Regions from separate parts of the Haloactinospora alba genome, predicted to be linked through region 1. Evidence: riboswitches for the same ligand, from Rfam matches in the RefSeq annotation. Region 1 holds a riboswitch; the other holds the start of a gene.

Region 1 (5,593 bases):
CCCAACAACCGGTCACCCACCCACAGGCTGTCGGCGCCGATCCGTTCGGCCTCGCGCGCGAAACGTGCGACGTCGTGCGTCTCGTGCGCGAGTGCTCCCATCTGCGGCAGAGTGAAGCCAATACGCATCAGGACCTCCTGTCCCGAACACTCCGGTTCCTGGGGGTAGCAACCGGAAACCCAGCACCATGCGGCTCCTCGTCACACGGGCTACCTGCCCCGCGGTCACTCAACGCCGCATGGACGTACACCGAGTGGGCAACATCACCGCACGCCCCGCCATTCCCCGGCTGTCGCGGATCGAGGAGAACGCGCGCGTACCTCCTGGCGAGCCGCTGGTCCGGGCCATAGCAGGGAGCGGGGAACACCAACGGCTCTACTCCGGAGGAGGACCGGGGAGGAAACGCACGGCGGGCCGGTTCCGGGGACCGTTCGGGTCCACCGTCGAACGCACGCCATAGACCTCGGCGATGAGCGACTCGGTGACGACCCGTGCGGGAGGCCCGGCAGCCACGGCGCGCCCCTCGGCCAGAACCACCAGCGCGTCGCAGTACATCGATGCCAGGTTGAGGTCGTGGAGGGCCATCACGGTGGTGACCGGGAGGCGCACGACGAGCTCCAGCAGGTCCAGCTGGTTGCGGATGTCCAGATGGTTGGTGGGTTCGTCCAGAAGCAGCTCCCGCGGTTCCTGGGCGAGCGCCCGAGCGATCTGGACACGCTGACGTTCCCCGCCGGAGAGGGTCTGCCAGGACTGTTCGGCCCTGTGGTCCAGGCCCACGCGGTGCAGGGCGCCGCGCACCACCTCCTCGTCGGAGGCCGTGGGTCCCGCCCAACCGCGCCGGTGCGGAATCCGGCCCAACCTCACCACGTCGGAGACCGTCAGGTCGACTTCTGTCGAGGAGTGCTGCTCCACCACAGCCACCCGGCGGGCCATCTCCCGCCTTCCCAGTTCCGTGATCGGTGTGCCGTCCAGACTCACCGCTCCCGAGCTGGTGTCGCGCACTCCCGAAAGCAACCTCAACAGCGACGATTTCCCCGACCCGTTGGGGCCCAACAACCCCACGGTCGCCCCGCTGCCGGCGGTCAGGCTCACCCCGTCGACGATCAGCCTCCCCCCGGCGGTCCAGGACACGTCCTGGGCGCACAAGCTCACAGCACACCCTCCGAAAGCGCGGTTACCACGGTCTGCGGGCACGGTGCAGGATCAACACGAACACCGGAACACCGATCAGCGAGGTCATCACACCGACCGGCAGTTCCTGCGGCTCGAACAGGGCGCGCGCCACAGTGTCCACCCACATCATGAACACGGCCCCTGCCAACGCCGTCGTCGGCAGCAGGAACCGGTGCCCCGGACCGACCAGGGCCCGTGCGGCGTGGGGCAGTACGAGCCCGACGAACCCGATCGCGCCGCACGCGCTCACCAGCACCGCGGTCAGCAGCGCCGCGGCGACCAGCAGGAGGGTTCGTGCGCGGGCCACAAACACCCCCAGAGAGGCGGCGGCGTCGTCACCGAAGGCGAACGCGTCCAGTGCGGTGGCGCGAGCGGCGAACACGAGGTACGCGACCGTCAGCGCGCCCGCGCACACCGCCACGTCGAGCCAGGAGGCCCCGCTCAGGGAGCCGAGCAGCCAGAACAGCACACCACGCGTCTCCTCGGCGGTCCCGGAGGAGAAGACGATGAACGACGTCAGGGAGGAGAAGAGCTGCATCACGGCCACCCCGGACAGGATGACCTTAGCGGTCGTGCCACCGGAGACCTTGCTCAGCAGCATCACCAACGCGAACGCCAGGCACGCTCCCGCGAAGGCTCCCACGGACAACGACAGGGTGCCGCCGACCCCGACGATCACCACCAGGACCGCACCCGTGGAGGCCCCGGAGGACACACCGAGCACGAACGGGTCAGCGAGAGGGTTGCGCAGCAGGGACTGCATCACCGCACCACACATCCCGAGCCCGGCGCCGCAGAGCGCGGCCAACAGGGTGCGCGGCAGCCTCAGGTCCCACACGATTCCCTCGCGGATCACCGACATGCCCGACTCGGAGCCGCCCAGCCGCGCCACGATCACCGACGCGACCTCGGACACGGATATCCCCGCCGGCCCGATGGTGATCGTCACCGCGATCGAGAGCGCGATCAGCGCTACACCGGAAACGGTGACGGCCGTGGTGCCGAGCCGGTGCCGGACACGCACGGTTCCCGGCATCGGTCACTCCCCCGGTGCGTCGTCGGTGAGGGCCGCCGCCACCTGCTCGATGCCCTCGACCGTGCGGATCGAGGGGTTCATCGCGGCCCCGCTGACCACGACGTAGCGCTCCTCCTCGACCGCACGCATGTGCTGTGTGACCGGGTTGTCCTCAAGGAAGGAGATCTTCTCCTCGGCACTCTCCGCGCTCTGGCTCTCCCGGGTCAGATCCCCGATGACCAGTACGTCCGGATCGTGATCGGCCACGCTCTCCCAGTTGACCTGCGGCCACTCCTTGGTCGTAGCGTCGAGGACGTTCTCGGCGCCGACCGTCTCGGTGATGATGCCAGGGGCACCACAACAACCGCCCATGTAGGGCGTTTCGGAGTTGGCGAACCAGTACATGACCGTCGTTCCGGAAGCGTCGACATCCCGGCTCGCCTCACCGACGCGTTCCTTCAGGTCCGTGACGAGCTCCTCGCCCCGGTCCTCGACACCGAACACCCGCGCCAGCTCCCGAACCTCCCCGTATATGTCGCCCATTCCCAGCGGCTCTTCACGGACGCCGTCCCCGGAGCCGCTGTTGTCCTTGACGCAGTCGGACGGGGAGACGTAGGTGGGCACGCCGAGGTCCTCGAAGTCGTCGCGTTCGGCGACACCACCCGTACCGAGAGTGGATTCGAACGACGCCGCGACGAAGTCGGGTTCCTCCTCGAGGACCCGCTCGAACGAGGGAGCGTTCTCGGCCAGACGGGGAACGCGCTCTTCCTCCTCCTCGAGCCCCTCCATGACCGGATCGGTCCACGTCGCGGTCCCCACCATGCGGTCGGCCAACCCCAACGACAGCATGATCTCGGTGGTCCCCTGGTTCAACGAGACCGCGCGTTCGGGAGCGAGACCCTCCTCCACCTCGTGGCCGCAGTTGTCGATGACGGCCCCCGCCGAGGTGTCCCGTTCCTCGGACGGGGTCCCGCAGGCGCCAAGCACCGTGACAGCGGCGAACACCGCCGTGGCGGACCGGATGGACGGGTACGTGGGCCGGAGAACGTTCGGATACACCGAAAACCCTTCTCACATGGGGTCCGTGCGCGGGACCCGTGTACATGGCACTGACCCGTGCCGCTGACGCGGGCCAGTGGTCGGCAGGTTTTCGGACTCGGAATCTCCCGGTCGGGGCGCCTTCCCGGATCCGTGTGGCCCAGTGGCGTCCGGCCCCGACCGTCATCCTCACCGCTGCGCGCCAGTTCCGGACTCACACCGGATTCCCTGTGCCCCACCGGGGACGGCCGACCGGGAGGGAGCGTATCAACCCGGGTGCTCCATCCGTTACGGGGCAGGGTTCCCCTCCGCCGCAGGCACTGCACCACCCGTTCACTCCGGGTCGCCGGTGACGACGAGGTCCGCACGGTGCCGGGTTCGCGCGACCACCTCGGCGTTGGGTTCGTCGCTGCGCGCCACCCACTCCCGCGCCTCGCGCGGTTCCTTACCGTGCCGCACGTGCCGCGCCACCAGTCGGGACCTGCGTTCCTCCTCACCGGGAGCCAGGAACCACACCTCGTCGAGAAGGCTCCGGACCTCGGCCCACGGCCCGGTGTCCAACAGGAGGTAGTTGCCCTCGGTGACCACCAGCGGCACCTCCGGGCCGACCGGAATGGCGCCCGCGTAGGACTCCTCGACCTCGCGGTGGAACTCCGGCGCGTACACCGTGTCGGGCCCCCGGTCGCGCAACCGCCGCAACAGTGCCGCGTATCCCGCGGCGTCGAAGGTCTCCGGCGCACCCTTGCGGTCCCGGAGGCCGAGGCGGGCAAGCTCGGTCTCGGCCAGGTGGAAACCGTCCATGGGCACCAGCGCCGCCGCCCCGGACAGCTCCGCGCACACCTGTTCTGCCAGGGTTCCCTTCCCTGCTCCGGGTGCGCCCGCGATCCCCAGCAACCGCCGGCCACCGTCCCGGGCCAGCGCCCGCGCCCGCTCTACCAGCTCCACGCGCGAGTACCGCCGTCGTGTCTCCCCAGAGGTCACGGCACCTCCCCACACTCCACAGCCCTGGTTGGCGTTTCCCAACCTAGGGCACGCGCCAGTACCGTCCCGTGTCGGTACGGCCCGGTGGTGGGGAGGTGACCCAGCGCTACCTGCCGTGGCGTTCTGACGGTCCCGAGCGTCCCGAACGGGCCAACAGGAAACCCGACACCGGAACGGGCAGCACGAGCGACGCGCACCAAATGTGCACGAGACACACGAGGGCCGCCCGGGCGTGGACCCGGACGGCCGTCAGGGATCGCATGACCTGCTAATTCGTTTGTGGAGCCAACTTCACACAATACGACCCCCGCCCCCGGTCATCGAAGGACCGACCATCGATCTGCCCTCCGGGCCTGTGCAGGGAAAACCGGGGGGTGAGGCCAAGCCCGACACTGCTAGGGCCAGCGATGGGAGTGACCGATGAGGTCGCCTCCCGCTGGGTCACCACCGTCGCGGTGCTGCTGCTGGCGCTGATCGCCGCGGTGGTCTCCTGGGCGAATCCGCGTGCGATCCGCGGGGCGAGCCCAGGATCGGCAGTCCGATTCCGATGACCAACGTGGCCACGCCGAGTTCCAGGACGGGGATGATCAGGGGCACGCCGATCGAGGCCAAACGGAAGGTGGACAGCGAGTAGAGGATGGAGGCCCCGACTCGGCACGGTCCCGGGGGGCATGCCCGGATATTGGGCGGCGGGTTGTCGGCCGACGATCCGGGCAAGCATGCCGGTTCGGGGTAAGGCTGGTACGACCTCTGGCGACGGCGCGGTACCGGGACGGCGTCGCCGGAGCCGGCCCGTCGCCGCGGCTCCGGCATCGGTGGGGATCGCATGGGGTGAAGGCGATCCACATGTACCTCGCGCTGCCGCAACGCACGTGGCAGCGCTTTTCATCATGCCGCTGAAGCCCACCTACCGATGCGAGCCGGACAGCCCCCGGTCGGCGGTGATGCCTGCACCAATCCCGCGCTGGCGCGCGCACGGGGTGCCTGCTCCCCAGCGCGGCTCCTAGGTTGTTGCTGCCGGTCACGAGCGCACCGGGCGGAGCCGGAAACATGACGACGAACACCTTCACCCACCCGTCCGACCCTCCCGATTGGAACACCGTGATCTCGACGAAAGGCCTGCATAAGAGATATACGAAGACGGTCGCAGTGGACGATCTGTCCTTCGAGGTCCGGCCAGGGATGATCACCGGCTTCCTCGGTCCCAACGGGCTCGGGGAACTCCACCACCATGCGGTTGATGCTCGGCCTCGACCACGGCGGGGGCGAGACCCTGTTCGACGGGGAGCGGTTTACTTCGATTCGTCGGCCGATGCACCACGTCGGCACCCTGTTGGAGGCCACGGGGTTCCACCCCACTCGCACAGCCCGCAACCACTTGAAGAT
Region 2 (5,593 bases), on a different contig from region 1:
GGAGCCTGCCGCCACTAGCCAGTCGCCAGCGGTACCGCCGTGTCGAGCTCGGCACCCAACAGTGGGCCGTTCAGGTCGCCAGGGCCGATCCGCCTACCGGTCACCCGTTCGGCCAGGGCCAACGCGGCCGCTCCCGGATCGGCGGAGTCATCACTTCCGTCCAACCCGAGCGCCCGCATGTCCTCGCCGAGCGCCTCGGGACGGGTTCCCCTGCGGCAGGTGGGGGACTGCGCGTCAAAGAACGTCTGTAGCACGCTGTCGATAACCCAACGGAACTCGTACCGGTGTCCCATGATGACCCGCACCGAGACCAGCTCGGTCTCGGCCGAGAGAGCCCGGTAGCACTCCGGGCGGGTGGCACGGCAGCCTGTCGGTTCCACGATCACCGCCCATCCGTTCGTCAGGAACGCGTGAGCGGTCAGCGGTGGGGGATCCTCGGCGCACAGCCCGGCTTCCAGGGCCTCGGCTATGGGGAGGCAACGGAGGTTTCGCTCAGCCACACCGAGTCGGCCGAGAGCTTCGGTTTTGTTCAGTCCGCGGACGTAAGAGATGCAGAAGGCTTCTGCCAAGTCCGGCTGAGTTTCCCGCAACCACGTGTAGTCACGGGCGCACGCAACGGCCATGGGGTGGTCCCTTTCCTCTACCTCGAGCCGGAGGGTGCTCTTCCTGCCGGGGACGTGTGGCCCCTCTCACCGCGTTCCCGAAAATACGGGGAATAACCCGGTCGCTTGATGCCGGGCAGAACCCGCGCCATGCCCGCCACACCCCCGACGAGAGGGCGACACGATCGGACACGAGGCCGGTCTTTCCGGGTATCCACGCCGGTTCCCGAAACTGCGCCGAGGGAGTCCCAGCGGTCCATGGTACGCCCGTGGCGAGTGGTTCGCGCCCGCCCTTCGTTCCGGTTCCGGCCGGATGGGCGTGTCACTCCTCCCCGTCCTCGTCCGGGTGGCCGTTGTAGTAGGACTCGCCGGGTTCGGTCTCCCCGAGGAGCTGCGAGATCGTCACCATGGTGTAACCCTGTTCCTCCAACCGCTCCAGGATGTCGGGCACCGCGTCGATCGTGGTCCCGTGGATGTCGTGCATGAGCACGATCGAACCGGGCTTCGCGTTCTTCAGCGCCTCTTTGCGGACCTTCCCGGCATTGCGGTTCTTCCAGTCGTTGGTGTCGACACTCCAGATGATCTCTGCGAGTCCCTCGCTACGGGACACCTGCGCTACCTTGTCGTTGGTGGCGCCGTAGGGCGGTCGCATGAGGTCCAGGGTGTAGCCGGTCTCACGGCGTACCAGGGCGTTGACGGTGGTGAGTTCCTCGCGGACCTCGGACTTGTCCAGCGTGGTGAGGTCGGAGTGGGTCACCGTGTGGTTGGCGAGTTCGTGGCCTTCCGCGTATTCGCGCCGCACGGTCTCCGGATGCTCGCGTGCCGGCTGGCCCGTGAGGAAGAACGTGGCCTTCGCGTTGTACTCGGCGAGCGCGTCGAGCAGCTCCGGGGTTCGCGCGCCGGGGCCGTCGTCGAACGTCAGTGCTATGCACTTCGCGGCGGCGGAGGAACAGTCGACGGAGTCGTCGCGTTCGGGAAGCCTTCCGGGGACACTCCCGTCGGCGGTGTCGTCCTTGGGAGGAGTGGCGGAGTCCTCGACGGCGGAACCGGGGCTGGGGTTCGTGGCCGCGGACTGTGCGCGTTCCCCGAGGTCCGATAGCAGGGAGGTGACGTCCTCCTTGGGGATGGTCGCGTTCACACGCCCCGCACCGGCTGGTGCGATCTGCCCCTGGTCGAACTCCACGACAAGGTCACCGTCCGGGTTGAACCCCATCGAGTCGTAGAGGTGCAGGATGGGGTGGAGCGTGGAGGCGTCGACTTGTTCCTCGTTCAGGGAGTCCTTCACGAGACTGTCGAGCTCGGCGAGGTCCTCCTGGTTCCCCACGAGCTCGGTGGAGTAGGCGGTGTGCCCGCTCGTGGCGTCGTACCAGTAGGTGGTGTAGCTGGTGCGCTCCCCGTCGGAATCCTTCTCCTCCTGCACGAGCCGGACCGCGACGACGTCCTCGGTCGCGACGCTGATGTCCCAGTCGATGGTGAGACTCTCGGCGTCGGCGGAGGCCGAGGTGAAATCGGAGACTTTCTGGCTTGTGGCGTCGTCGAGGCGTTGGGTCAACGGGTCGGCGTTGGGGATCTCCGGGTAGGAAACGTCGATCTGCGGGCCCTCATCCGAGGTCTCCTCCCGTTCGTCCAGGCCGGTTACCTCCGACGGGTCCACGCTCGTGAGCTGGTCGGGTTCCCCATTGGGTTTCTCCGGTTCCTCGCCGGGGCCGCTCGTCCCCCTGTCGTCCGGCGAGCACGAACCGATACTCAGGAGAAGGAGGACACTGGCGGCTGCTGCGGTGTACTTCAGGGACGACGACACGGGCCTTGTGAAACGCCGCGGCGTGACGAGGCCGCGAAGCGACGCGCGGAGATCGGCGAACTCGTTTCTCACGGGCAGACGTCTTTCACATCGATGGAGCGGCCATGTCCGGTGTGCAACCCCTCGCACCCTGGGCCGGGTCCAGTGGGGCAGCCAGAGCTCATAACGGCTTCCCAGACGAGCCTAAAACGTCGAAACGCGGAGGGGAGAACGCGACCCGTAATACCACGGGCAACATTCGTTCTCGAATGCGCAAAATCCTGCAGGAGGGCGCACTGTCCCGCGGGGAGGCGCTGCCCGGGAACTCCGCACCGCCAGCGGGTCGGGTGGGACACCTCTCCCCCCGGGGAGGGCGGGGCCGCCGCGCCCGAATCCTCCGGTGTGGTCTATAGTGGCGAACGCGGTTGGTACACACGCGGCTACGCCCGCGCGTGTCGTAAGAGGGAACCCGGTGGGAGTCCGGGACTGCCCCGCAGCGGTGAACGGGAACGAACGTCACCACAAGCACTGGACACAGTGTGTCTGGGAAGCGGTGACCAGTAGGAGGGTGCGGCAGAAGCGCCGCGCGACGCCCGTGAGTCCGAATACCTGCCACCGCCCGTGGGCGCTCCCGCGCCCGCGGTGGTCCACGTCCCGAGGGAGGACGGCGGGCTCAGGCGGCGTGTTCGCCGTGTGTTCCTCGCTGGTTCTCCCCGAGTTCGTGGGCCCTGAGGCTGTTTTCGACGAGGGAGAGAAGAAGCCATGGAACGTGACGATACGCGCCGCGGTGGTGATACACGATGACGACCACTGTGCACGGATACCCCAGAATCGGGCCGAACCGCGAACTCAAGCGGGCCAGTGAGTCCTACTGGGCCGGAGAGATACCTGCGGCGGAGCTCGACACGGTCGCTTCCAACCTACGACGTGGTGTCTGGGAGACCCTCCGTGACGCTGGTGTGCGCGAGATCCCGTCGAACACGTTCTCCTACTACGACCACGTTCTCGACACCGCCCTGCTCTTCGGGTTGGTCCCCGAGCGCTTCGCCACGGTGGCCGACGGCGCCGACGGGCTCGACGCCGAGCTGCGGCGGTACTTCACCATGGCCAGGGGAGCGGAGGACGTTGCGCCCCTGGAGATGACGAAGTGGTTCGACACCAACTACCACTACCTGGTCCCGGAGCTCTCTCCGCGGACACGGCCGCGCCTGGACAGCACCAAACCGATGGCGGAGTACACCCAGGCGCGGGAACTGGGTATCGAGACCCGGCCCGTCGTACTCGGTCCGCTCACGCTATTGCTGTTGGCGAAACCGGCATCGGAGGCTCCCGAGGGGTGGCGTCCCGTCCAGCTCTTGGCGGACCTGCTTCCCTGCTACGCCGAACTGTTCCGCCAACTGGCCGCCTCGGGGGTGCAACAGGTCCAGCTCGACGAGCCGATACTCGCCACTGACGAGGGACAGGCGGAGCTGGCCGCGTTGGAACGTGCCTACACCGAACTCGGTGAGGTGACCGAACGGCCGGAGATCCTCGTATCCACCTATTTCGGATCGATCGGCCCGGACGCGTTGCGGATCCTCAAGCACAGCCGTGTGGAACGTATCGGTCTGGACCTGGTCACCGCGCCGGAGGGGGTCGACGACCTCGCCCAAGTGTCCGGGATCGGAGACAAGACCCTGGTTGCCGGCGTGGTCGACGGCCGCAACGTGTGGCGCACCGACATCGCCCGGACGATGTCCACGCTGGGCTCCCTCCTGGGGCTTGTCGGCGACGTCACCGTGAGCACCTCCTGCTCCCTGCTGCACGTACCCATCGACGTGGACGCCGAGACGGGGCTGCCCGCGGAGCTGCGGGAGCGACTGGCGTTCGCACGGCAGAAGCTCGACGAGGTGGTTCTGCTCGGCCGGGCACTGTCGGCGGGTGACGAGGAGATCGCAGCAGAGCTGGAACGCGCGCGTGCCGTCACCGACGCGGGGACACCGTCCTCGTTCACCAACCGGCACGTGCGGGAACGGTTGGAGGCGCTGGGCGAGACCGCCACGCGCGGCGGCCAGCGCCGGCGGGAGGAGAACACCACGTCCCCACTCCCGCCGCTGCCAACTACGACGATCGGTTCCTTCCCCCAGACCACGGACGTGCGCAAGGCACGCGCGGACTACCGTGCCGGGCGCATCGACCAGAGCGAGTACGAGCTACGGATGCGCTCCGAGATCGACCGCGTCATCGCCCTACAGGAGGACATCGGGCTTGACGTCCTGGTGCACGGCGAACCCGAGCGCAACGACATGGTGCAGTACTTCGCCGAGCGTATGGACGGGTTCGTCACCACGCAGCACGGCTGGGTGCAGTCCTACGGCTCGCGGTGCGTCCGGCCACCGATCCTCTACGGGGACGTTTCCCGTAGCGGCCCCATGACCGTGGACTGGATCACCTACGCACAGTCGCGTACCCGCAAACCGGTCAAGGGGATGCTCACCGGCCCGGTGACGATGCTCGCGTGGTCCTTCGTCCGGGACGACCAGCCGCTGGGTGAAACCGCGCGCCAGGTGGCGTTGGCCCTGCGGGACGAGGTCTCTGACCTGGAACAGGCCGGAATCCGGCACGTCCAGGTGGACGAGGCCGCCCTGCGCGAGCTCCTGCCGTTGCGTGCCGAGTTCCGCGACGCCTACCTCGACTGGGCGGTGGGAGCGTTCCGGCTGGCGACGTCAGGGGCGGCGGCCAGTACCTGGATTCACACGCACATGTGCTACTCGGAGTTCGGCAAGATCGTCGGGGCGATCGAGGAGCTCGACGCCGACGTCACCAGTGTCGAGGCCGCCCGTTCCCACATGGAACTGGTGGAGGACATCGCCGCCGCGGGCTACGGTCGCGGAATCGGGCCGGGCGTCTATGACATCCACTCGCCGCGGGCTCCCGGCGTGGAGGAGATCGAGACAGCGCTACGCAGCGCGCTGCGAGCGGTTCCACCGGAACGGCTGTGGGCCAATCCCGACTGCGGACTGAAGACCCGGGACTACCCCGAGATCGAACCCGCACTGCGCAACATGGTGGAAGCCGTGCGGCGGGTCCGTGACGGGCTGGGAAGCTAAGTAACGGGGCGGGACGGTCTCCGTCCCGCCCCACCCGCAGCGGCTGTGTCCGTGGGGCCGGTCCGCAACCGCGTCCGCCCTGGGTCCCACGGACCCGGGTCTGCGCCCTCCCGGGCGCAGAC

Evidence for each region. Region 1 has a riboswitch for cobalamin ahead of FHX37_RS19410 (ABC transporter substrate-binding protein). Riboswitches for the same ligand answer to the same signal wherever they lie in the genome.
Region 2: linked by a shared signal. The riboswitch ahead of metE (5-methyltetrahydropteroyltriglutamate--homocysteine S-methyltransferase) and the one ahead of FHX37_RS19410 (ABC transporter substrate-binding protein) in region 1 are both predicted to bind cobalamin.

What each region holds. Positions count from the first base shown of each region.
Region 1 covers NZ_VFQC01000002.1:389,819-395,411, reverse strand. Annotated here, with positions in the region: gene FHX37_RS19425 (TIGR03619 family F420-dependent LLM class oxidoreductase) at 1-128, opposite strand, end outside; gene FHX37_RS19420 (ABC transporter ATP-binding protein) at 376-1,152, opposite strand; gene FHX37_RS19415 (FecCD family ABC transporter permease) at 1,175-2,209, opposite strand; gene FHX37_RS19410 (ABC transporter substrate-binding protein) at 2,213-3,247, opposite strand; cobalamin riboswitch at 3,313-3,494, opposite strand; gene FHX37_RS19405 (nucleoside/nucleotide kinase family protein) at 3,560-4,207, opposite strand; gene FHX37_RS23020 (hypothetical protein) at 4,615-4,758, shown strand; gene FHX37_RS19400 (hypothetical protein) at 5,439-5,593, shown strand, end outside.
Region 2 covers NZ_VFQC01000001.1:1,194,766-1,200,358, forward strand. Annotated here, with positions in the region: gene FHX37_RS05475 (DUF6461 domain-containing protein) at 15-623, opposite strand; gene FHX37_RS05480 (polysaccharide deacetylase family protein) at 925-2,403, opposite strand; cobalamin riboswitch at 2,791-3,013, shown strand; gene metE (5-methyltetrahydropteroyltriglutamate--homocysteine S-methyltransferase) at 3,183-5,471, shown strand.